4 regions of the Weizmannia sp. FSL W8-0676 genome follow, and region 1 is predicted to be linked to each of the others. Evidence: predicted binding sites of a transcription regulator. Region 1 holds the regulator's gene; each other region holds the start of a gene.
The links. The regulator LexA, encoded in region 1, represses DNA repair genes until DNA is damaged. The targets are predictions, from matches to a motif close to CGAACATATGTTCG.

Region 1 (5,927 bases):
CAAGAAAACAGCGGCTCCATGATTTCTATGCCGCCCTGAAAGCCAATGTTGAGGCACAAATCGACTGGCATCTCCGCCCGCTGGCGCAAGAAGCTTTAAAAACGCTCCATCTCGCTGGCGCGCAAATGCTGGAACAACAGGCCGGCATGCTTAAAGCAGATTTCAGCGAAGCAATGCTTGCCGCCCAGGTAAAAGAGGGCGCCCGGCTGACAGGCGACTACATCCTCCATTATTGCGAAAATGTCTCGGACGAAATAAAACGTTCCGCCCGCCAGGCTTGGGACGATTGGAAAGCGCCCGTCCTGAAGCAGGCTGCCTTGGAAACAGAGGAACAGCTTAAAATGGCCCGGAAAAAGGCCGGGCAGGCAAAAGAACTGGCAGAGGCTTACAGGCATCTTGAAAAAATAGAAAGGCAGCTTGTCGAAAAACGGGCTGAACTGAAAGCACCTGCCGCACATCCGGAACAGCTGCTGGCTGAAATAGAGAAAGAATGGGCGGATGAAAAGGCGCATTACCGGGTGTACCGCGGGGAAAAGGATGCAAAACAGCCGGAAGAAACCGGCAAGGCTACAGAAACCTCCGCCCCGGCAGAAAAACAAGCCGGCACATTGCCACTTGAAACCGCGCTTGCCAAAATGGAGCAGGCGATTACGCTGCTAAAAGATCAGCACGGTTTTAAACGGTATACCGAAACGCTCAGTACAAAAAGCAGGCGCCTGAAAAACCGCCGCTATACCGTTGCGCTGTTCGGCGCGTTCAGCGCGGGAAAATCGTCTTTTGCAAACGCGCTTGCCGGCGAAAAAGTGCTGCCAGTTTCACCGAATCCGACAACAGCAGCCATTTGCCGGATCTGCCCGCCTGATGCGGCACATCCGCATAAAACGGCAGCCGTCCAGCTGAAAACGGAGGCACAGATGCTGGAAGATGTCAACAAGTCGCTCGCTGTTTTCGGGCTCGGCTGCCGTTCTTTCGGGGAAGCGCTTGAAAAAATTGAAACTTTGCACGCAAAAGAAACGAGCAAAGCAAACGAAAAAGTCCATCTCTCTTTTTTGCGTGCCTTTGCGAAAGGCTTCCCTGATTTCAACGGGCGGGCCGGGCAGAACTTGAATGCCGGAATGGAAGCGTTCCGCCGGTTTGTTGCCGATGAAACCCAGTCTTGTTTTGTTGAGTCCATTGATTTGTTTTATGATTGCCCGTTCACAAGGCTTGGCATTACGCTGGTCGATACGCCCGGAGCCGACTCGATCAATGCCCGTCATACCGGCGTGGCATTTGAATATATTAAAGACTCGGATGCGGTTTTCTTCGTCACATACTATAACCATGCCTTCGCGCGCGCAGACAGGGAATTTCTCATCCAGCTCGGGCGGGTAAAAGAAGCATTTGAACTGGATAAGATGTTTTTTATTGTCAATGCGATTGATCTTGCCTCGTCCGGTGAAGAATATAAAGAAGTGATGGACTATGTCAGGGGGCAGCTGCTCCATTTTGGCATCCGCAACCCGCGCCTGTATGGTGTATCAAGCCTGCTTGCGCTTTCAGGCAGGCGGAAGGAAGCGAAAATGGCCGAATTTGAAGCCGGGTTCCGCCAATTTCTCGACCATGATTTGCTGAATATGGTGCTTCAGTCCGCACAAAACGAGCTGGAACGCGGCCTCGAAATGGTGGATGCCGTGATCCGCGATGCCAATGAATCAATTGAAACAAAGAAAGCGAAACGGGAACTCCTCCGGAAACGGCGGGAAGAGGCAGAAGCCATTTTGAAAAATACAAAGCTGGCGTTCTTCACAGACAGCGTTATGCAGGAGCAGAAGGAGCTGCTCTATTACGTGAAACAGCGTGTTTTTTACCGCTTCGCCGACTTTTTCAAGGAAGCTTTTAATCCGGCAACGGTAAAGGCAGCGAAAGATTTGCCGGGCGCCCTTCAGGAGCTTGCAGAACTCGTCGGTTATGATTTTGCGCAGGAGATGCGGGCGACAAATGTAAGGCTTGAAGCCCATTGCCGGAATTTATTCGCCTCCCAAAGCGCGGAATGGAACAGGGAGATAAAACGTTTGCTTCCTGATTTGTCCGTCAGTACGTTTGAAGCGGGCGCACACGCTACGCCTGATTTTCCTGCGGCTTTTTTGGAGACGGATTTGAAGCCTTTTGAAAAGGCATTCCGCCATTTTAAAAATGCACGCACCTTTTTTGAAAAAGGAGGAAAAGCCGGCATGCAGGAAGAACTGCAGGACGTGTTCGAACCGCTTGCACAGCAGTATCTTGACGTGCAGGGAGAAAAGCTTGCCGGTTCGTTCCGATCATGGCTGGAGGAAGAGTTTGCAAAAATGCAATCGGAAGCTTTGCTCGATATTGCCGAACAGTTCGATGCCCGCCTTGAAGCCCTTAGAAAGAGCGTGGACGTGGCAGAATGGATGGAAATCCGCGAAAAACTCGTTTTGCCTTCCTAAGGGCAATAAAAATGATGTGAGAAAACTTAACATTTTGTTGACAAAAAAACTCACATCGAATATAGTAAAAATATAAAGAAAAGGAGCGTATAACATGGGTCGAAAAGAAATCCGCCGTTCGATGCCGCTTTTGCCGATCGGGACTGTTATGAAACTGACAGATTTATCGGCCCGGCAGATCCGTTATTATGAAGAACATGAGCTGATTACACCGGCAAGGACGGAAGGCAACCGCCGCCTTTATTCCTTAAATGATGTCGACCGGCTTCTTGATATTAAAGATTTGCTGGATCAGGGGATCAATATTGCGGGTATCAAAAAAATCTTATTGATGAACGACCACCGCGGAACCGGGCCGGTACTCGTCAAAAATCATGTAACGGATGAAGAAATCCGCAAACGGCTTCGCCAGGAACTGCTGCAGGCCGGCCGTTTTCAAAGCCCGAGCCAGCGGTTGAGCGATGCGCCCCGTTTTTTCCATTAACGTTGTTGAAAAGCTAGTTTTATAGCTTAGATATATACTTTTTATTGCCTAAAGGGAGGAATACTGTTCATGCCTAAGTTTACACGCGAAGATATTTTGAAGAATGCCGAAGAACAAAATGTGAAATTCATCCGCTTGCAGTTCACGGATATTTTAGGGACGATTAAAAACGTCGAAATCCCGCTCAGCCAGCTTGAAAAAGCGCTCGACAATAAAATCATGTTCGACGGCTCTTCGATTGAAGGATTTGTCCGGATTGAAGAATCGGATATGTATCTGTATCCGGACTATGATACATGGGTTATTTTCCCGTGGACGGCTGAGAAAGGGAAAGTTGCCCGCCTGATTTGCGATATTTATAATCCGGACGGCACCCCGTTTGAAGGAGATCCGCGGAATAACCTGAAGCGAGTATTGAAAGAAATGGAAGAACTTGGCTTCACGAGTTTTAATCTTGGGCCTGAACCGGAATTCTTCCTCTTTAAGCTGAATGAAAAAAATGAACCGACCCTTGAGCTGAATGACAACGGTGGCTATTTTGACCTGGCGCCGACGGATCTTGGCGAAAACTGCCGGCGCGACATCGTATTGGAACTCGAGGAAATGGGCTTTGAAATTGAAGCATCCCACCATGAAGTTGCGCCTGGCCAGCACGAAATTGATTTTAAATATGCGGATGCTGTCAGGGCATGCGACAATATCCAGACCTTTAAACTGGTGGTCAAGACAATTGCACGCAAACACGGCCTGCATGCGACGTTTATGCCGAAACCGTTGTTTGGCGTGAACGGCTCCGGGATGCACTCCAATCTTTCGCTCTTTAAAGGAAAAGAAAATGCATTCTATGATCCGAACGATGCAGAACTGCAGCTGAGCGATACGGCATACCAGTTCATCGCCGGCATCATAAAGCATGCGCCGAACTTTACGGCCGTAACGAATCCGACGGTGAACTCCTATAAACGGCTTGTGCCGGGTTATGAAGCGCCTTGTTATGTTGCTTGGTCCGCCCGCAACCGCAGCCCGCTCATGCGTATTCCGGCTTCCCGCGGCTTAAGCACGCGCGTTGAAGTGCGCAGTGTTGACCCGTCTGCGAACCCGTACCTCGCGCTCGCCGTCCTGTTAAAAGCAGGGCTTGACGGCATCGCGAACAAATTGCAGGCGCCGGAACCAGTCGACCGCAACATCTATGTCATGACGAAAGAAGAAAGAGAAGAAGCCGGCATTGTCGACCTCCCGGGCACGCTGCTGCAGGCGCTGGAAAACTTAAAATCGGATGAAGTAATGGTAGACGCCCTTGGCGATCACATCATCGAACACTTCCTTGAAGCAAAGGAAATTGAATGGGATATGTTCCGCACACAAGTCCACCAATGGGAACGCGACCAGTATATCGAAATGTATTAAGCAAGAAACCCCTTGAAGCGTAAGGCTTTGAGGGGTTTTTGTTTAATGGGCAGTTTCCCATCTCACGCTCAGAAAAACAAAATGCCCGATAATTGCCCCGTTTTTTCCTTCAAAAATAGATTGGAAGCCCGGAAAACCTCAAGTGCCACAGGCATTTTTGCCATCAAACTCGCATATGCTCTATTAAAAAAGAAGCAGCCGAAACTGCCTCTTTTTGATCAGTGCACCATTTGCCTGTACAGCCCGATGACAACGCCGAGAATGGTGACGTTTTTCAATATGATCGGTTCCATTGTCTGGTTTTCAGGCTGCAGCCGGAAGTAGTCTTTTTCCTTGAAAAATCTTTTTACTGTCGCTTCATTTTCATCTGTCATGGCGACCACGATATCCCCGTTGCTTGCCGTCTGCTGGGAGCGGACAATCACATAATCGCCGTTTAAAATCCCTGCATCCACCATGCTGTCCCCTTCGATTTCCAGCATATAGACGGACTCGTCAGACGGGACAAGATGTTCCGGAAGCGGAAAATACTCTTCAATATTTTCTACAGCCGTAATCGGTATGCCTGCTGTTACCTTTCCGACGATAGGCACATTGACAACATTTTGGGCCGGTATTTCTTCATCATGGTCCAAAATTTCAATCGCTCTCGGCTTTGTAGGGTCGCGCCTGATCAGCCCTTTGCTTTCAAGCCTTGCGAGATGGCCATGGACAGTTGAACTGGAAGCAAGCCCGACTGCCTGGCCAATTTCCCGCACGGAAGGGGGATAGCCTTTTGTTTTGACTTCATGCTTGATGAAATCAAGTATCGCCTGTTGCCGTTTTGATAGTTTTGCCATTATATCCACCTCGTCGCAGTTTTGTTTGGCACCCGCGCTGCGTACGGGGACGCAAACGGGAGGAATGCCATTATTTGCTATTATTATATCACATTGCAGAAGATAAAACAAACGTAAGTTCGAAAAAAATGTTGACGAAAAACAGGCGTTCGTTTTATAATAGAACTGGTGATTGGACGAACGAATATTCGCGGGAGGAAGATGGAGATGTCACGATTATGGAAAAAGTATAATTATGTTATGATTTTAGCAGGGCTTGCGCTTGTTTTCGGATTTTTCATGATTGGAAGTCTGCGGGATCCATCCCCACACTATATCAAAATCAGCGTTACAGAGGGCGAGACGCTTTGGAATATCGCCGGTCAGTATGCAGAACAGGGCAAAATGTCGAGGGAAGCATTTATCAGCTGGGTTGAGCGCCATAATGGGATTAACGGCAACATGATCAAAGCCGGCGAAAAAATTGTCATTCCGGTAGAAAAAAATGAAATCAGGGATGATAAAAGGGAACTTGCGATGAAATCACAATGGGAGACGAAAAAATGAAAGTTGTTTTATATTGCAGAGTAAGCACGGAAAAAGAAAGCCAGGAAACTTCTTTGGCGAGGCAGCGGGAAGAGCTGGAGAAGCTTTCGGATTCCCGCGGTTTTCAAGTGGCCGGGGTGATCTGCGACCGGGCAAGCGGCTACGACCTGGACAGGCCCGGTATCCTTGAACTTCTTGATATCATTGGAAATGAAAAGGTTG
Region 2 (5,927 bases), 170 kb from region 1:
AACCTTTTGCCTCCGGACCGGTTCCGGGTTTGCAGGAAACATCGGGTTTTAAAAAACGGCTGCCTTACAGCCACTTGACTTTCGGCTCGGTCTTATTTTTAATCCGCTTAATATTGGCTTTATGGCGGTAAATAATGAAAGAGGCGAGCGCCAGAACGATGACAAACAGCGGCCAGTCATGCGTCACGATCATATAAATGAGCGTATACAGGATGCCAAAAAAAGCCGCCATGATGGAAGAAAGCGAAACATATTTGCTTATTTTTAAAGTAACCAAAAAGACGATAATCACCATAACAAACAAGGGCCATTGGTAGGCAAGGACAACGCCTGCAGAAGTGGCCACCGCTTTGCCGCCTTTAAATTTGGCAAATACCGGAAGCATATGGCCGATCACCGCAATCAGCCCGATTAAAAGCGGGTGCACCGTATGCTCCAGTCCAAAAAAGTGGGGCAATAAGGTGGCAATCGTCCCTTTCAGAATATCCACCACTGTTACGACACTGCCGGCTTTGATGCCGAGCACGCGGAATGTATTGGTTGCGCCGAGATTCCCGCTGCCGTGCTCGCGGATGTCTATCCCGTAAAAAAGCTTACCAACGATCAGGCCTGTCGGGATTGAGCCGAGCAGGTAAGCCAAAAGGACCATCAGGGCAATAGTCATGTGCAAAACTCCTTGGAAAAAATCTATGCTTATTGTAGCATGTTCTTAAAGGAAAGAGGAATATTTTTTGCCGATTCTGTGCAGATTTTCGCGCCAGGCAGGAATTAGAAAAGATCAAGCGAATGTTTAAGATGGGACCGGACTGGCGAAAGTACAAGAAAGGAGAGGGGTTGATCAAATGGCAATAGAAAATCCGAGCAGGGAAGAAATCAGGGAAATTTTACAAAAAGCAAAACGGATTGCAGTGGTAGGATTGAGCAATAACCCGGAAAAAACATCTTATATGGTAGCCAAAGCCATGCAGGATGCCGGTTATGAGATTATTCCGGTCAATCCGAAAGCAACGGAAATTCTCGGGGAAAAGGCTGTTCCGTCTTTAAAAGATATCGAAGGCCATGTGGACATTGTCGATATTTTCAGGCGGCCCGAATATTTGCCGGAGCTGGCACGGGAGTTTGATGAAATCGATGCGGATGTTTTCTGGGCGCAACTTGGCATCGAAAACGAAGAAGCGTACCGGTTTTTAAAAGAAAAAGGCTATACGGTAGTGATGAACCGCTGCATTAAAGTGGAACATGCCCTGACAAAATAGGCTTTTTCATGCAGGCGCCAGCTTAAAGGGCGCTTGCTTTCTTTATATTTGCCCAATCAAGCGGCCGTTTGCCGGAGAAGTTCCATAACCGTTGCTTTGCCCCTGCGTTATTTCCGCATACCCTTTACAAATTCCGTTTTATCGATAAAATGAGTATGATAAAAACGGCAAATGATGTTATAATGAGAACGAATATTTGTTCCTATGAACGGCGGATGCACGTGCTTTGCAATTGAAAGGGGAATAGATGTGGCGAAGAAACAAAATATATTGGAATATAACGATGATGCGATCCAGGTGCTGGAAGGGCTGGAGGCAGTAAGGAAAAGACCGGGCATGTACATCGGGTCGACCGATGCGCGCGGTTTACACCATCTTGTCTATGAAATCGTCGACAATGCGGTGGATGAGGCGCTGTCCGGGTACGGAAACCATATCATCGTCAACATTCACAAAGATAACAGCATCAGCGTCCAGGATTTTGGGCGTGGCATGCCGGTCGGGATGCACAAGCTCGGCAAACCGACGACAGAAGTGATCTTGACGATTTTGCACGCCGGCGGAAAATTCGGGCAGGGCGGCTATAAAACGAGCGGCGGCCTGCACGGTGTCGGCGCGTCTGTCGTGAATGCCCTGTCGGAATGGCTGGTTGTTACGATACACCGCGACGGTTATGTGTATGAACAGCGTTTCCGTGACGGCGGCAAACCGGAAACAACGCTTGAGAAAACCGGGAAAACCAATAAGACCGGCACAACGATACACTTTAAACCCGACCCGTCCATTTTCAGCACCATCACTTTTAATTACGATACATTATGCGAACGGTTGCGCGAATCGGCCTTTCTTTTAAAAGGGTTAAAAATTGAAATCACCGATGAACGTTTCGGGCGGCATGATCTGTTCCACTACGAAAACGGCATTGAAGCCTTTGTCCAGTACTTGAACGAAGGAAAAGAAGTGCTCCATCCGGTTGTGTTTATCGAAGGGGAAACAAACGGAATCGAAGCGGAATTTGCCTTTCAGTTTAACGACGGCTTTTCGGAAAACATTTTATCCTTCGTGAACAACGTGCGCACGAAAGACGGCGGCACGCACGAGGCTGGGGCAAAAACGGCCTTGACGCGCGTCGTGAACGATTATGCAAGAAAAACCGGACTGTTAAAAGAAAAAGATAAAAACCTCGAAGGGACGGATATCCGCGAAGGGCTGTCCGCCATTATTTCCGTCCGCATTCCGGAAGAGCTGCTCCAATTTGAAGGGCAGACGAAAGGAAAACTTGGCACAAGCGAAGCCCGCTCTGCAGTTGATACGATTGTTTCGGAGCACCTGTCTTATTTTCTTGAAGAAAACCCGGATACGAGCAATCTTTTGATCCGGAAAGCCATCAAGGCGTCGCAGGCAAGGGAAGCAGCGAGGAAAGCGCGGGAAGAAGCCAGAAGCGGCAAAAAACGGAAGAAATCGGAAACGACTTTATCCGGAAAGCTGACGCCGGCGCAAAGCCGCAATCCGCAGCGGAATGAATTGTATCTGGTTGAAGGGGATTCGGCGGGCGGTTCTGCGAAACAGGGGCGCGACCGGAAATTCCAGGCTGTTTTGCCGCTGCGCGGAAAAGTCATCAACACGGAAAAAGCAAAGCTTGCGGATATTTTTAAAAATGAAGAAATCAATACCATTATTTATACGATCGGTGCCGGCGTCGGCCCTGAATTCAATTTGGAAGACGTCAATTACGACAAAGTCATTATCATGACCGATGCCGACACGGACGGTGCCCACATCCAGGTGCTGCTTCTCACGTTCTTTTACCGCTATATGCGGCCTTTGATCGAAGCGGGAAAAGTTTACATCGCGCTGCCGCCGCTTTATAAAGTCAGCAAAGGCACCGGCAGGAAAGAAATCGTGGAATATGCGTGGACCGAAAAAGAATTGGATGAAACGATCAAAAAAGTCGGACGCGGCTATATCCTGCAGCGTTACAAAGGGCTCGGCGAAATGAATGCCGACCAGCTTTGGGAAACGACGATGAATCCGGAAACGCGGACTTTGATCCGTGTCCGCATTGATGATGCGGCCCGTGCCGAACGGCGGGTGACCACGCTCATGGGCGATAAGGTCGAACCGCGCCGGCAATGGATTGAAAATCATGTGGAATTCGGGCTTGAAGACGATACCAATATTTTAGACAATGAGAATTTGATGATTGAGGAAGGGGACATGAACGGATGAAGACGGCTGAACGTTTTCAAGATTTGCCTTTGGAAGAGGTGCTGGGCGACCGATTCGGCCGGTACAGCAAATATATTATCCAGGATCGTGCCCTTCCGGATGCGCGGGACGGCCTGAAGCCGGTGCAGCGGCGGATTCTGTATGCGATGCATGTAGAGGGGAACACCGCTGACAAGCATTTCCGGAAATCGGCAAAAACGGTCGGCAACGTCATCGGCAACTACCATCCGCACGGGGATTCTTCCGTTTATGAAGCGATGGTGCGGATGAGCCAGGACTGGAAGCTGCGAAATGTGCTCATCGAGATGCACGGCAATAACGGGAGCATTGACGGCGACCCGGCCGCGGCCATGCGGTATACGGAAGCAAGGCTCGCCCCGATTGCATCCGAACTCCTTCATGATATTGATAAAGAAACGGTTAAATTTATCCCGAATTTCGATGATACCGCAAATGAGCCGGTTGTGCTGCCCGCCCGGTTTCCCAACCTGCTGGTGAACGGCTCGACCGGCATCTCGGCCGGATATGCAACCGAAATTCCACCGCACCACCTCGGGGAGATCATTGACGGGGCCATCATGCGGATGGAAAACCCGGATTGCACGGTGGACGACCTGATGGCGGTCATAAAAGGCCCTGATTTTCCAACAGGTGGCATTGTCCAGGGAATTGACGGGATTAAAAAAGCATATGAAACTGGCAAAGGCAAAATGGTCGTAAGAGGCAGGACATCGATTGAAGAGATCCGCGGCGGGCGGAAGCAGATTGTCATCGCAGAGATTCCTTATGAAGTCAATAAAGCCAATCTTGTCAAAAAAATCGACGAGCTCCGGATTGACCGGAAAGTGGAAGGCATTTCCGAAGTCCGTGATGAAACTGACCGGACCGGGCTCCGGATTGTGATCGAACTGAAAAAAGATGCGGATGCAGACAGCGTCCTGAATTATTTATTTAAAAACACCGATCTCCAGGTTTCCTACAATTTCAATATGGTGGCCATCCATAACCGCCGCCCGCAGCTGATGGGACTCCGCGAATTGCTTGATGCTTATATTGAACACCAGAAAGAAGTGGTCACAAGAAGGACGGCATTCGATCTCAAAAAAGCACGTGACCGCAAGCATATTGTCGACGGCCTGATGAAGGCACTTTCCATTCTCGATAAAGTCATTGCGGCGATTCGGGCATCCAAAGATAAAAAAGATGCCAAAGCGAACTTAATCGCAAAGTTTGATTTTACCGAGCCCCAGGCTGAAGCGATCGTCACGCTGCAGCTCTACCGCCTGACCAATACGGATATTACGACGCTGCAGAATGAAGCGGAAGACCTTGAGAAAAAAATTGAGACCTATCTCGCGATTTTATCCAGCGAGAAAAAACTGTTCACGGTAATCAAAAAAGAACTGAGAGAAATCCGGAAAAAATACGCCGATAACAGAAGGACAACGATTGAAGCGGAAATACAGGAACTAAAAATCAATCTGGAAGCAATGATCCCGAATGAAGATGTGATGGTCACCATTACGAAAGATGGTTATATTAAACGGACAAGCATCCGTTCTTACACCGCTTCAAACGGCCGGGACCTTGCTATTAAAGACAGCGACCGCCTGCTCTTTAAACGGCAGCTCAATACCGTCCAGACGGTGCTGCTTTTCACAAATAAAGGGAGCTATATCTATTTGCCGGTCCATGAACTGCCGGATATCCGCTGGAAAGATCTCGGGCAGCATGTTTCCAATCTTGTGGCGCTTGAGCGCGATGAAAGCATCATCAAAGTGATCCCGATTGAAGATTTCAACCAGCCGCAGTTTATTTTGTTTTTTACGAAAAACGGCATGGCGAAGAAAACGGAATTGCAGCAGTACCAGGCACAGCGCTATTCGAAAGCCCTTGTCGCAATAAACTTAAAGGGCGATGATGAAGTGGTCGATGTCCACCTGACAGACGGCTCGAAAGAAGTCTTCCTCGCTTCCCGCCTCGGTTACGGGCTCCGGTTTGATGAAGCGGAAATCAGCGTTGTCGGCCAGCGGGCAGCAGGGGTAAAAGGCATGAACCTGAAAGAAGGCGACCGGCTCGTTAGCGGGAAAATCATTGAAGATCCGGAAAAAGATAAAGTTTTCATTGCCACCCAAAGAGGCGCCGTCAAGAAGATGAAAGTGTCCGAATTTGACAAAACAAGCCGGGCCAAACGTGGCGTCCTCATGCTGCGCGAATTAAAAGCCCATCCGCACCGGATCGCCGGGGCCGTGATTGCAGGCAATGGGGAAACCGTCTCGGTCGTAACGGAAAAAGGGCATCAGGAAGACATTCCACTCCATGACTTGCGCGACCATGACCGTTATTCAAATGGCTCATTTGCCATTGATGAAGAAGAAAACGGGACAGTGGCAGAAGTATGGAAGCAGGAACCGGAAGAGGCTGCCGCGGAAGAAAACGATT
Region 3 (5,927 bases), 740 kb from region 1:
TACGTTTGTCGCGTTTGGCGATTCCTGGAAAATGGCACTGCTTCGTTGCGGGCTGGCGATTTTTACTGCTGTTTTAACCGCGATTGCGATTTCTTATTTTTTTTCCGAAAACCAGCTTCGCGAATTTGTGGAGGCCAAATTGCACCACCACCATGGCCGCGAAGTACAGCATGCACCGGGTTTTCTGCAAAAAATCACCGGAACGATCGACCATGCGATTGATGAGTTTTTTTCCGTTGGGAAGTTTCTCGTGTTTGGCGGCCTGATTTCTGCCGCCATGCAGACCTTCTTCCGGACGAGTACGCTGCTGTCGCTCGGACAGACAAAAATGGCGGCGATTCTGATTATGATGCTGCTCGCTTTTATCATGTCGATCTGTTCCGAGGCGGATGCCTTCATTGCCTCGTCTTTCAACGGGATGTTCGGGACGCCGGCCATTCTTGCATTTTTAGTATTTGGCGCCATGGTGGATATTAAAAATCTGCTCATGATGATGCATTCATTTAAAAGAAAGTTTGTCTTTTCGATGATCGGGCTGATTATCGTTTTTGTGTTCACGGGTGCATTCTTAATATAGAAGGTGTTTAAAATGTTGCGATTTATCGTATTGTTCGGCTTCGCGTATTTTTTTATGAAGCTGCACGCGACAGGGGATATTAGCAAATATATCAATATGAAGTATGCGTATTTGTCGTTTTCCATGATTTTTGCAATGGGCTTTTTATGTTTATACCAGCTCGTGAAATGGGTCAGGGCGGGAAACGGGGCGCATGACCATCATCACGGCGCCCACCACGGCCATTCCCATGAAACGGATGAAAATACATGGTACAAAAAAGTGTTTACGTACGGCATGATTTTAATCCCGATTGTAACGGGCATTTTTCTTCCGGTGGCCACCTTGAATTCCACCGTTGTCAAAGCAAAAGGCTTCCACTTTTCGATGATTGACAATGATAAGGACCAGTATGCCAATCACCAGATTTTGCGGCCGAATTCCAGCCTTTACTATGATAAGGACCAGTATACAGAAATGGAAAATTCGGATTTAAAAAAGTACAGCAAATTGCAAAGCATCGTCCTCGATGATGACCATTACTTCCACGGGCTTGAAACGATTTACAATTATCCGGGGGATTTTATCGGCAAAAAGGTGGCGATAAAAGGGTTTGTCTACCGGACGGATGATATTAAAGCGAATCAGCTGTTTGTGCTCCGGTTTGGCATTATCCACTGTATTGCCGATGCCGGCGTATACGGGATGCTCGTTGATTTTCCGGGCAATATGGCAAACGTGAAAGAAAATACATGGATTGAGGTTGAAGGGAAACTGGATACGACGTACTATACGCCGTTTAAAGAGAATATCCCGTATTTAAAAGTAACAAGTTACCATAAAAGCAGCGAGCCGAAAGATCCGTACGTATACCGGCAATACAATTAAACGGGTTTGGCATGTTCAGCCATTTTTTTGTTGCCTGAACGTGCCAAACCTTTTATAATGGAGATAGAACATATATTCTGTGAAATGTGTTTTATTACGAACAGTTTGGATTTCACAATAAAATGGCAAACTGCCGTTTATTTTTTCGCGAAAGAGTGATGGCGTTGAAAAGGATTCGCTTTGTCCATGCGTCCGACCTGCACCTTGACAGCCCGTTTGCGGGGCTACGCAAGCTTCCGCCGGCGCTGTTTGAACGGGTAAAGGAGAGCACTTTCCGGGCATTTGAAAATGTTTGTAACCTTACAATTGAAAAAGAAGCGGATTTCCTGCTGATATGCGGGGATTTATACGACGGGGAAGACCGCAGCCTGAAAGCTCAGGTGAGGCTGAAGAAGCAGTTTGAGCGGCTCAAAGAGGCCGGCATTGCCGTATTTGTGCTGCACGGCAATCACGACCATTTAAGCGGGTCATGGACAAAACTGGACATGCCCGGAAATGTCCGGATATTTTCCGAGCGTGTCGAAACCAAATCCTTTACAGCTAAAAACGGGTCGAAAGTCCATGTGTACGGGTTCAGCTACCCGAAGCGGCACGTGCTGGAGAATAAAACGGATGAATACAGGAAAACGGGGGAGGCAGATTTCCATATTGGCATGCTGCACGGTTATCTTGAAGGCGGGACGAAAATGCACCAGCCTTATGCTCCTTTTGCCTTGCGGGATTTGCTGGAAAAGGGGATGGATTACTGGGCGCTCGGCCATATCCACAAACAGCAGATTTTACATACGGATCCCTATATCATTTATCCCGGGAATATCCAGGGGAGAAATCGGAAAGAAACGGGCCCGAAAGGCTGTATGGTTGCCGAAATGGATCCGCTTGGCACGCATACCGCATTCTATGAGACAGCGGACATTTTATGGGAAAAACGTACTGTTTCCGTAAAAGGAGCAAATGATTTTAATCGTCTGTACACAGTTTGCCGCAATGCCCTTGAAGAAGAAAGAAAAGAGGCGCAGGGCGTATTTTTGCAATTGGATATAAAAGATCCGGATCTGCTCGATGATGAAGCACTTGGAAAAGTGAAAAACGGCGAGCTGATGGAAGTACTGCAGGAAGGCGAAGAAGCAGACCGCAACTTTGTCTGGGTACACCGCATCACACTGCCTGAAAATGCCCTCTTATCCGAACGGGATGACGGTTTTATTTTGCAGGAAATGAAGAAGACGCTGGCGCAATTGGAAGAAACCGCCGTAGATGAAGCGGTCTCCCCGCTGTACAGCCACATGTATGCGGGCCGCTACCTGGACTTGGACGGAGACGAAAAGCAGAGGCTCCTGTTGGAAGCGGAAGCGGCTGTTTTTGAGAAGTTGAAAGGCAGGGGGAAACGATGAAAATACGGGAGGTCCATATATACGGTTTTGGCCGGCTAGTTGATTTTCATATGGAAAACCTTTCAGATCTGCAGGTCATTTACGGGGAAAACGAAGCCGGCAAATCAACCTTCATGGCTTTTATCGAAGCCGTTTTATTCGGGTTTCCTTCAAGGCAGCAAAACGGGCAGCGCTATGAGCCGAAATTTTCATCGGTGTACGGCGGGCGGCTCGTCCTGGAAACAGAAAAAGACGGAAACATAACGGTGGAACGGATAAAAGGAAGGGCAGCCGGAGAAGTGTCCGTCACTTTTGCAAATGGCAGAACAGGCGGCGAAGAGGCGCTTGCACATGTTTTAAACGGGCTGAACCGGCAGATGTTCCAGTCCATTTATTCTTTTAATCTGCAAAGCCTCCAGGAAATCCGCAAATTAACAGGCGATGATATCAGCCGCTATTTATTTGCCGCAGGGACGATCGGGACGGATGCGCTGCTTTCGGCGGAACGGGAACTCGAAAAGGAAATGGAAGCGCGTTTTAAACCGAACGGGCGGAAACCGGTATTGAACGTGCAACTCCGGAAACTTCAGGCTATGGAAAAAGAACTGAATCGCCTGAAAGCGGAAAACGGCCGTTACGGCGAATGGAAAGCCCGGCTGGCAGTGCTTGAAGCAGCACAGGCAGAAGCGGAAGCGGAGCTGGAAGCCTTAAGGGGAACGGTTCAGCAGTATGAACACCTCACAAGCCTTTGGCCGCTCTACGCGGAAAGAAAGCATGTCAAACTGCAGCTTTTGGAAATCGGCCCCGTCCGTTTCCCCGCTGACGGAATCCGGCGCCTCGACGGGCTGATGTCGGAATGGCGCGCTTCTTCCGGGCGCCTGTCAGCCGTTAAAAAACAGAAACAGGTGCTGGTGGAAAAAATGGAAGGAGAGCAGCCGGACCCGCTTTTTGTCAGGCATGAAGGGGAGATCAAAAAGCTGCTTGATGACTGGCCGCAATACCGCGGGTGGCAGGCGGAAACGGAGCGCCTCCAATCTGAATGCGACATCCTGGACAGCCAAATCTCCGAATTAGCGGGAATGCTGCATCTTACGGCATCGCAAGTTGAAAAAGTACCACAGCTTGACTTAAGCATTGCGGCAAAAGAAAGGCTCAGCACCCTCGTAAGGGCGTATGACCGCCACCGTACCCGCAGCGATGCTTTACAGGCACAGCTTGAGGACTTGCGGGCCCGGATGAACGCTGTTGAGCAGGAATGCGCACTTTTGGAAAAAGAGCTCGTATCCGAAGAGGCTTTTCGCGATTTATCGGCAAAGCGGCAGGAAAAGGAAAAAAAATCATTGCTTGAAGCCGATATCAGGCGCGGGAAACAGCAGCTTTCCCGCCTGAAAAAAATGGCGGATGAGGTCCGGAAGCCCCCTTTCCTGTTTTTCGGCCTTGCATTATTGTTTCTGATGACCGGCGTGTGGAGTTTTCTCACAGGGCAATACTTGTTTTTGGGCGTTTTTGTGCTCGGCGCAATCGTGTCAGGCTACCATGCTTTCAAGGGAAACCGGAACCCGTTGGAACAAGAAATCCGCGCGCTCGAACAGGAACTGGGGGAAAAGGAAAAAGAACTGCGGAATTGGAAAGAGGGGGACACGGACTGGCATGAATATGAACGGCAGAAACAGCTGCGCGAAAACTGGAAACAGCTCATTTTGAAACTTGAGGAAGGCGAACAGAACGGCCGGCAAATGCAAAAGCGGAAACAGCGCCTGGAAGCGGAAGAAAGACAGCTGCTGGCAGAAATCAGCCGTTTCAGGCAAACTTTGCAATTGGGTGACGGCTTCCGGCCCAGACAGCTGCCCGATGCATTCCAACTTTTGACGGAATTAAGCGGGAAAATGCGCGAGCGGACGCGTATCGAAAAGAAACTGGCGCAGCTTTCCGCCTCTCAGTCGGCATTTGAAGAAAGGATGGAAAAACTGTGGTCCCGGCTCCATGTCAACTGGCCTTTGCGCCAGGAAGGCATCTTGTTGCTGCAGCAAGCCTGTGCGGAACAACAGGAAAGAAAAATCCGCCGGCAGGAATGGGAAAAGAAATGTGCCGAGCTGGAAGAACAAGTGCAGCTGCTTGAATCGGAAGCGGAAGCAACAGATCATGAGATCAAAAAGCTTTTTGCCCTTGCCGGTGCCGTGAATGAGGAAGATTTCCGGAAAGCCGGCAGCCTTTTTCAGCAATACGAAAAATTGTCCGGCCAGCTGGAAATCATGGATTTACGGATCAGCCGGGAAGACCTGGAACGGCTCGAAACGGTAAAAGATGTTTCTATGTTGGAACAGGAAAAGCAAAAGCTGGAAGAAAAAATCGCGGAAAAGGAAAACGCGCTCCGCAGCATGAGAAAAGAATCGACGGAAATCCGGTTTGAACTGGACAGGTTGGAAAAAGGCGGAACGTTTACCGAAAAACTGCATGAATATTACAGCGCGCTTTCGGAATTCCGGGAAGAAGCTTTTGAATGGGCGCGGTATGCCACGGCAAAACGTTTGCTTTCCGGCATGATGAAGCGGCTCCGGGAAACCCGCTTTCCGCAAGTCCTGCACAAAGCCGAAGCGTATTTGCAATGTTTAACAAACGGATCGTATGTCTCCCTCCATATGGGCGGGGAGGATGGCCGTTTTTATGTTAAACGGCGTGATGATGTGCTGTTTGCCGCAAATGAGCTGAGCCAGGCAACGGCAGAACAGCTGTATATTGCTTTACGTTTTTCCCTTGCGGAGGCGCTCGGCGGGGAATTTCCGTCCCCGGTTGTCATCGATGACGGCTTTGTTAATTTTGATATTTACCGGACAGAGAAAATGGCCAGGCTGCTGGACCAGGTGAGCGAATCGAGGCAGGTGCTGCTTTTTACATGCCAGCAGCCGATGCTCCGGTTTTTTAAAGGCCATGGGGTGAAAACCTTGGGGGCTGTACACGATCAAGGGATGGCGGGATCCGGAAACATCAGCCGCATTCAGCCGTAAAAAAGAGGGGCGGGTCCGAATGCCTGTATTTCAACACGGCAGGGAAACACACAAGCAAAGCCGGTTGAGATAAAAAGCGGATTGCGGCCGGATTATGGTATACTT
Region 4 (5,927 bases), 120 kb from region 1:
CGTATGAGAACTCATCCGGGCCGTGGGCTGCCTGGAACTGCTCATTTCCAGCACGGAGATCCGGAGGAACGGCCTACGGGTTAGACGTTCAAGCAAGAACCTGGGGATGCAGACTTTTCGAGTAGTCAGGCTACAAGGAGGGGAAGCATTGACCCAAACGATCCTAAGACCATTATCCGGGAACATCGCGAAGCGTCCAAGTCCGAACTTGTATTCCGGGCTCGCCCGGAATACAAAATCTTATATTCACTTGTCAATGAGCAGCAGAATGAACTGGAAATTGACATCCACTTTGGATTTAAACTTATTATACGAGGAGGATTTTGATGAAAAAGTGGTTCTCCCTGCCCGCCACGGCAGCAGCGCTTGCTGCAGGCGGGATCGGCTTTTACATGTCAGAGCGGGTGATGCATATCCGAAAAAAAGAGGACGGCCTTGTCATAAGCCGGGAAGTGGCAGCGAAAAGGCTGGATCTTAAAGCGTACGAAGCATTGCCGAAAGAAGAAGTGTTTATTCCGTCCCCTTTTGGTTATAAGCTGAAATCGGTTTTTGTGAAACCGTTTCCCGAGTCGAAAAAATGGATGATTTTTTGCCATGGCGTAACGGAAAACAAAATGAATTCCGTTAAATATATGAACCTGTTCTTGAAACGGGACTTTAACGCTGTCCTCTATGACCACCGCCGCCACGGGGAATCCGGCGGCAGTACAACGAGCTACGGATACTATGAAAAGCATGACTTAAAAGCGGTAGCGGATGAACTGATCCGGCGCGAAGGGGACGGCATCTTTTTCGGGATCCACGGCGAATCGATGGGCGCCGCCACGCTCCTACTGTATGCCGGCGAGCTTTGCGGCCGCGCCGATTTTTACATCGCCGACTGCCCGTTTTCCTCGTTCCGGGCGCAATTGATCCGGGAATTTACGCGGGAAACGCGGCTTCCCGGAAAATGTTTTTTTCCGCTTGCCGATTTTTTTGTCCGCATCCGTGACGGCTACTCACTCCGCCGTGTGTCGCCGATTGATGTAGTCGGCCGGATCAAACAGCCGGTCCTCTTTATCCACAGCGCCAAGGACGACTACATTCCGCCCGCGATGACCAAAGCGCTGTATGAAAAGAAAAAAGGGCCGAAGCAGCTGTTTATTGCCGAAAACGGCGCCCACGCCCAGTCGCTCAACTTAAACCGCGAACAGTATGAACAGGCGATTGATGAATTTCTTGAAAAAATGGCGGCGCCCCGTAAGCTTTAATGCCATTTTTTTGCGAACGTCCGCCCATGTGGCTGAATATGGTATAGGAGCCTATCAAAACAGGGAGTGTCTATGATGGAAATCTATACCGTACAGCAAGGCGATACCCTTTGGCGGATTGCAAACTGCCTCGATGCCGATCTTGCCCAGCTTTTTTTGGCAAACGGGCTGACTGCATCATCCCCGCTCGTCCCCGGCCAGGCGCTTGCCGTTCCTGACCGGTTCTTTCAGTACATCGTCCAGGAAGGGGACCAGCTCGGCACGATTGCCGCACGCCTCGGCGTTCCGGCACAAGCGCTTATAAACGCCAACCAGCTCCGCAACCCCGCCTTGCTTTTTCCGGGGCAGGTGCTTTTTATCCCCTACCGGAACCATACGGTAACACAAGGTGAAACTTTATACAGCATTGCCCGTACTTACGGGGCGGACATGGGAGCCATTATCCAGGCGAACCGGCTGCCCGGCACGGCTCTTTCCGCTGGCCAGGTGCTGCGTGTGCCCGCACCCGGCCGCCCTGTAAAAGAAGTCAATGCCTATACAACCAGGTTCGGCGCTGCGGGCACCGCCGAAGTTTACCAGCTCGGGCTGTATTTTACGTACTTGTCCCCTTTCCGCTATACATTCCGCGAAGACGGCAGCCTGACGCCGCTCAACGACCGCTCCGTCCTTCAGGCAGCGGAAGCAAACGGCGTCCTTCCACTTTTAATCCTGGCCAATTTCACTTCGGAAGGATTCAGCTCCGATCTGGCTGCCCGGCTGCTTCGCAATGAAACATTGCAGGAAACTTTGATCAGCAATCTTCTCGCCACGATGCGGCAAAAAGGGTACAGGGGCATCAATTTTGATTTTGAATACGTGTATCCGGAAGACCGCGACCGTTATACGGCGTTTCTCAGGCGCGTCGTCCGCCGGTTCCGCCCGGAAGGCCTGCTCGTCTCGACTGCGCTTGCGCCGAAAATTTCCGGCACGCAGCCGGGGCTGCTTTACGAAGCCCACGATTACGGCGCACACGGGGCGATCGTTGATTTTGTTATTTTGATGACGTATGAATGGGGATGGGCCGGCGGCAGGCCGCGTGCCATCGCCCCGATTCCTGAAGTGAGGCGTGTCCTTGACTATGCCGTTACCGTCATTCCGCGGAATAAAATCATGATGGGGGCGCCGCTTTACGGGCGCGACTGGAGAATCCCGTGGCGCGCAGGCACAACGGCGCGTACGATCAGCCCGCAGGAAGCTGTTTCCCTGGCGGCACGGTACGGGGCTGACATCCGCTACCACCCGACCGACCAGGCGCCTTATTTCCGTTACACCGATGCATCAGGCCAGCAGCATGAAGTCTGGTTTGAAGACGCGCGCAGCATGCGGGCAAAAATCAATTTGCTGAACGAATACGGGCTGCGCGGAATCAGCTACTGGGTGCTCGGCAATCCGTTTCCCGAAAACTGGGTCGTGCAGCAGGCGCTCATTCAAGCAAGAAAACGGTAATCCACAAAAAACGGACGGATGCTGTTTCATGGAATGCTGCTTTTTGCCGCATTTCCCTGCATCGCCCGTACGAAAACAATCCGCCCGGCAGGCCTTTTCAGGCTTGCCGGTTTTTTTCATGCCTGCTCCACTTCCGTCACCGCGGAAAGTTTGATCGATATCCGCTCCCCTGTCTCCCCTGCCAGCTCCAGCCTTTTTTCAAGCGGCTGGAATTTTGTAATGGTACCGGTGGCTGTAAGAAAATCCCCCGCTTCAAAGAAACGGACCGTAACCGGCACGTGCAGCCGGCAGGCAGATACGAGCATGCGGTTCATCTCTTCAAGCTGCTGCTCATCGAGTTCGGGTTTTGCCTGTTTCTCCTGTTCTTTCTGCCATTTTAAAAGCGCCTGCTTATGCTCGGGCAAAAACATGCGTGACCCTTCCCAAAGTTTGTTGCCGCGCTGCAAGCGGCCGCTCATTTGTAATGCCCTCCTATCTTTTTGGCACGTTCAAGCGCCTGACCGGCCTCAAGCAGCGACACGGCGCGGATGACGGCGCCGGAACCGTATTTCTGCTTGATACGGTCGACCGCATACCCGATCTTTCTTTCCCCCTCCCTGTTTTCAAACAGATCAAGCTGCCGGATAGTATCCCGCGACAGGCGCGACAGCCCGACGCTGATACGGCGGACCGGGTTTTTGTCCCAAAACGAAAGAAACAGCCGGCATGCCGCCCGGTAAACGTCCATTGTCCCGTTTGTCGGTGCCGCAAGCGTCATCTGGCGGTGAAAGCCGGACGGATGTGCATCATCCGCCCCCTGGCAGCCGACCGAAACACAAGCGCCCATGACACCTGAAGTACGCGCCCGGAAACAGACTTCCTCGCAAAGTTCAAGAAGGGCGACTTTGATTTCATGCTCAAAATCGGCGTAGTCGCGCGGCAGTGTCATCGCATGCCCGATCGCTTTCTGCCCGGCGTGCGATTCCCGCAAGACGGGCGACTCATCAATACCGTTTGCCGTCTCCCACAGCACCTGGCCGCCAATCCCCCACCGTTTTTTTAAAACGGCAAGCGGAAAGCAGGCAAGCGCGCCGATTGTATAAATGCCGAGCCGCTTCAGATGCTGCTCCATCCGGCTGCCGACACCGAACATCCTGCCAACCGGCAAAGGCCATAAATGCGTTTTGAGATGATGATGGTCCAGTTCAAAAATGCCGGTTTTGTTTTTCTTTGCAAAATGGTCGCACGCCATTTTCGCCAGCACTTTGTTTGGCCCGATCCCGCAGCGAGCATACACGCCGGTTTCTTCCATGATGTCCCGCTGGATTTGCGCGGCGATCTCGCGCGGCTCCCCGAACAGCCGCCTGCTGCCCGTTACATCCATGAACTGCTCGTCAACTGAATACGGTTCAACCATATCCGTATAGCGGGCAAGAATCGAAGAAATCTGCACCGATACATCGAGATAGCGCTGCATGCGCGGCCGGACGATGACGGCATCCGGGCAGAGCTGCTGCGCTTCCCACAGGCGGAGCGCATTCTTCACGCCGCGCTTTTTCGCGAGCGGGCAGGCAGCGAGCACCACCCCGGACCGGCGCGCCGGATCGCCCGATACAATTACGGGTTTATCCCTGTATGCCGGATGATCGGCTTTTTCCACACTTGCATAAAAAGACTGCATATCGACGAGAAAAATCACACGCTGGCTCATCTTTCAACCCCTCTTACCTTAGAAACTGAACAACCAACACGAACTATAGTTCTTATTCTATTCCTCATTATAAACGAATATACGTTCTTTCGCCAATTGTTTTTTCAGGCAGAGGGGCTATATTTTTCCAAAACGCGCATCACACCGGCTGCTATTTTTTAAAGAAAGCCCGCCGTCCGAGCCTTTCCACAAGCCCGGGGAAAAGCCCATGGATGGCGGCGGATGCATTCATCCATTTTGGCGCATTGATTTCACGCCGGTTTACAAGCATCGTATCTGTAACTTTTTCTGCAAGTTTTTCGGGATCCAGCATCCATTTTTCAATATTTTTCCGGTAAGTGCCGGACCGGTCGGCAATGTCGAAAAAACCGGTTGCAATCGGGCCGGGATGAACGGCTGTCACATAGACGCCGAACCGTGCCATTTCCATACGGAGGCTGTCCGTAAAGCCGCGCACCGCAAACTTGCTCGCCGCATAGACGCTTGATTTCGGGGTCGCCATTTTGGCCGCCTGGGAAGCAATATTGATAATATGGCCGGCGCGGTTTTTTTGCATATGCGGGACAACCGCCTTGGTGCAGGCAATGAGCCCGATGACATTGACATCAAACATCCCCCTGACATCCTCCATGCGGATATCCTGCACTTCATCAAAAACGCCGAAACCGGCATTGTTCACGAGCACATCAATATGGCCGCAGCGGTTATAAATCGCTTCAAAAACAGCAGGAATTTTGCCGTGTTCCGCCACATCGCAGCGGACGGCCAGACACGAAACCGGGTAAACTGCTTCGATCTCCGCCTTGATTTTTTCAAGTTTGTCAAGGCTTCTGGCGAGCAGAACAAGGTTAGCCCCGTTTTTGGCGGCGGCAAAGGCGATTTTTTCCCCGAGGCCGCCGGAAGCACCGGTAATCACGACCGTTTTCTTCCGGATCCGTTTATTTGCCATGTTGCCATTTTCTCCCTTCTATCCTGAAAATTTGTGCTTGTCCATTTTTCCTCAGCTGGTGCCGTTTGCCGTGGCATGGATGCCTATTCTGAAAAATGGCGCCGGCTAATTTTCATGCTTACACCCGTCAGGCGTTCATTGCGGCATGCACGCCGGGCACGGATTTTTTATCTGAAAATTCGTGGAACCATCCTTGACAACTCCCCGATTTTTCTTCATAATAAGTAATACCATTTTGATAAGCGATCGGCTGTGACCAGGACCAGTAAGCCAGGTATGATGCAAGAGAGCGGGGTTCTCAGGCTGGAAGACTCCGCCATCCGCTGCCCGGTCGAACCTGCCTGTGAGCTGTTTGGCAAAACCAAACCGGATGAAAACCGTTAACCAAATGAGATGCAGGATGGATTCCTGCAATAAAGGTGGTACCGCGGAACATGCCCTTTCGTCCTTTACGGATGAAGGGGTTTTTTGCTTTGAAAGTCCTACGGTGTGATGTCAAGGGTTAAAAACAAGTGAATTGGAAATTTTGTTGGCTCTATGTCATAAAAATGGC

Region 2: parE (DNA topoisomerase IV subunit B) is a predicted target of LexA. The motif match lies at 1,446-1,459, and genes of this name have one in related genera.
Region 3: NST20_RS04180 (DNA repair exonuclease) is a predicted target of LexA. The motif match lies at 1,510-1,523, and genes of this name have one in related genera.
Region 4: NST20_RS08565 (DNA polymerase IV) is a predicted target of LexA. The motif match lies at 4,500-4,513, and genes of this name have one in related genera.

What each region holds. Positions count from the first base shown of each region.
Region 1 covers NZ_CP151954.1:1,627,771-1,633,697, reverse strand. Annotated here, with positions in the region: gene NST20_RS07925 (dynamin family protein) at 1-2,450, shown strand, start outside; gene NST20_RS07920 (MerR family transcriptional regulator) at 2,545-2,934, shown strand; gene glnA (type I glutamate--ammonia ligase) at 3,004-4,341, shown strand; gene lexA (transcriptional repressor LexA) at 4,560-5,180, opposite strand; gene NST20_RS07905 (hypothetical protein) at 5,255-5,413, shown strand; gene NST20_RS07900 (LysM peptidoglycan-binding domain-containing protein) at 5,388-5,726, shown strand; gene NST20_RS07895 (recombinase family protein) at 5,723-5,927, shown strand, end outside.
Region 2 covers NZ_CP151954.1:1,462,641-1,468,567, forward strand. Annotated here, with positions in the region: gene plsY (glycerol-3-phosphate 1-O-acyltransferase PlsY) at 65-664, opposite strand; gene NST20_RS07085 (CoA-binding protein) at 843-1,256, shown strand; gene parE (DNA topoisomerase IV subunit B) at 1,506-3,485, shown strand; gene parC (DNA topoisomerase IV subunit A) at 3,482-5,927, shown strand, end outside.
Region 3 covers NZ_CP151954.1:889,186-895,112, forward strand. Annotated here, with positions in the region: gene NST20_RS04170 (permease) at 1-577, shown strand, start outside; gene NST20_RS04175 (TIGR03943 family protein) at 590-1,444, shown strand; gene NST20_RS04180 (DNA repair exonuclease) at 1,567-2,838, shown strand; gene NST20_RS04185 (AAA family ATPase) at 2,835-5,822, shown strand.
Region 4 covers NZ_CP151954.1:1,747,503-1,753,429, forward strand. Annotated here, with positions in the region: gene NST20_RS08550 (alpha/beta hydrolase) at 327-1,250, shown strand; gene NST20_RS08555 (LysM peptidoglycan-binding domain-containing protein) at 1,326-2,735, shown strand; gene NST20_RS08560 (YolD-like family protein) at 2,852-3,193, opposite strand; gene NST20_RS08565 (DNA polymerase IV) at 3,190-4,425, opposite strand; gene NST20_RS08570 (SDR family oxidoreductase) at 4,577-5,374, opposite strand.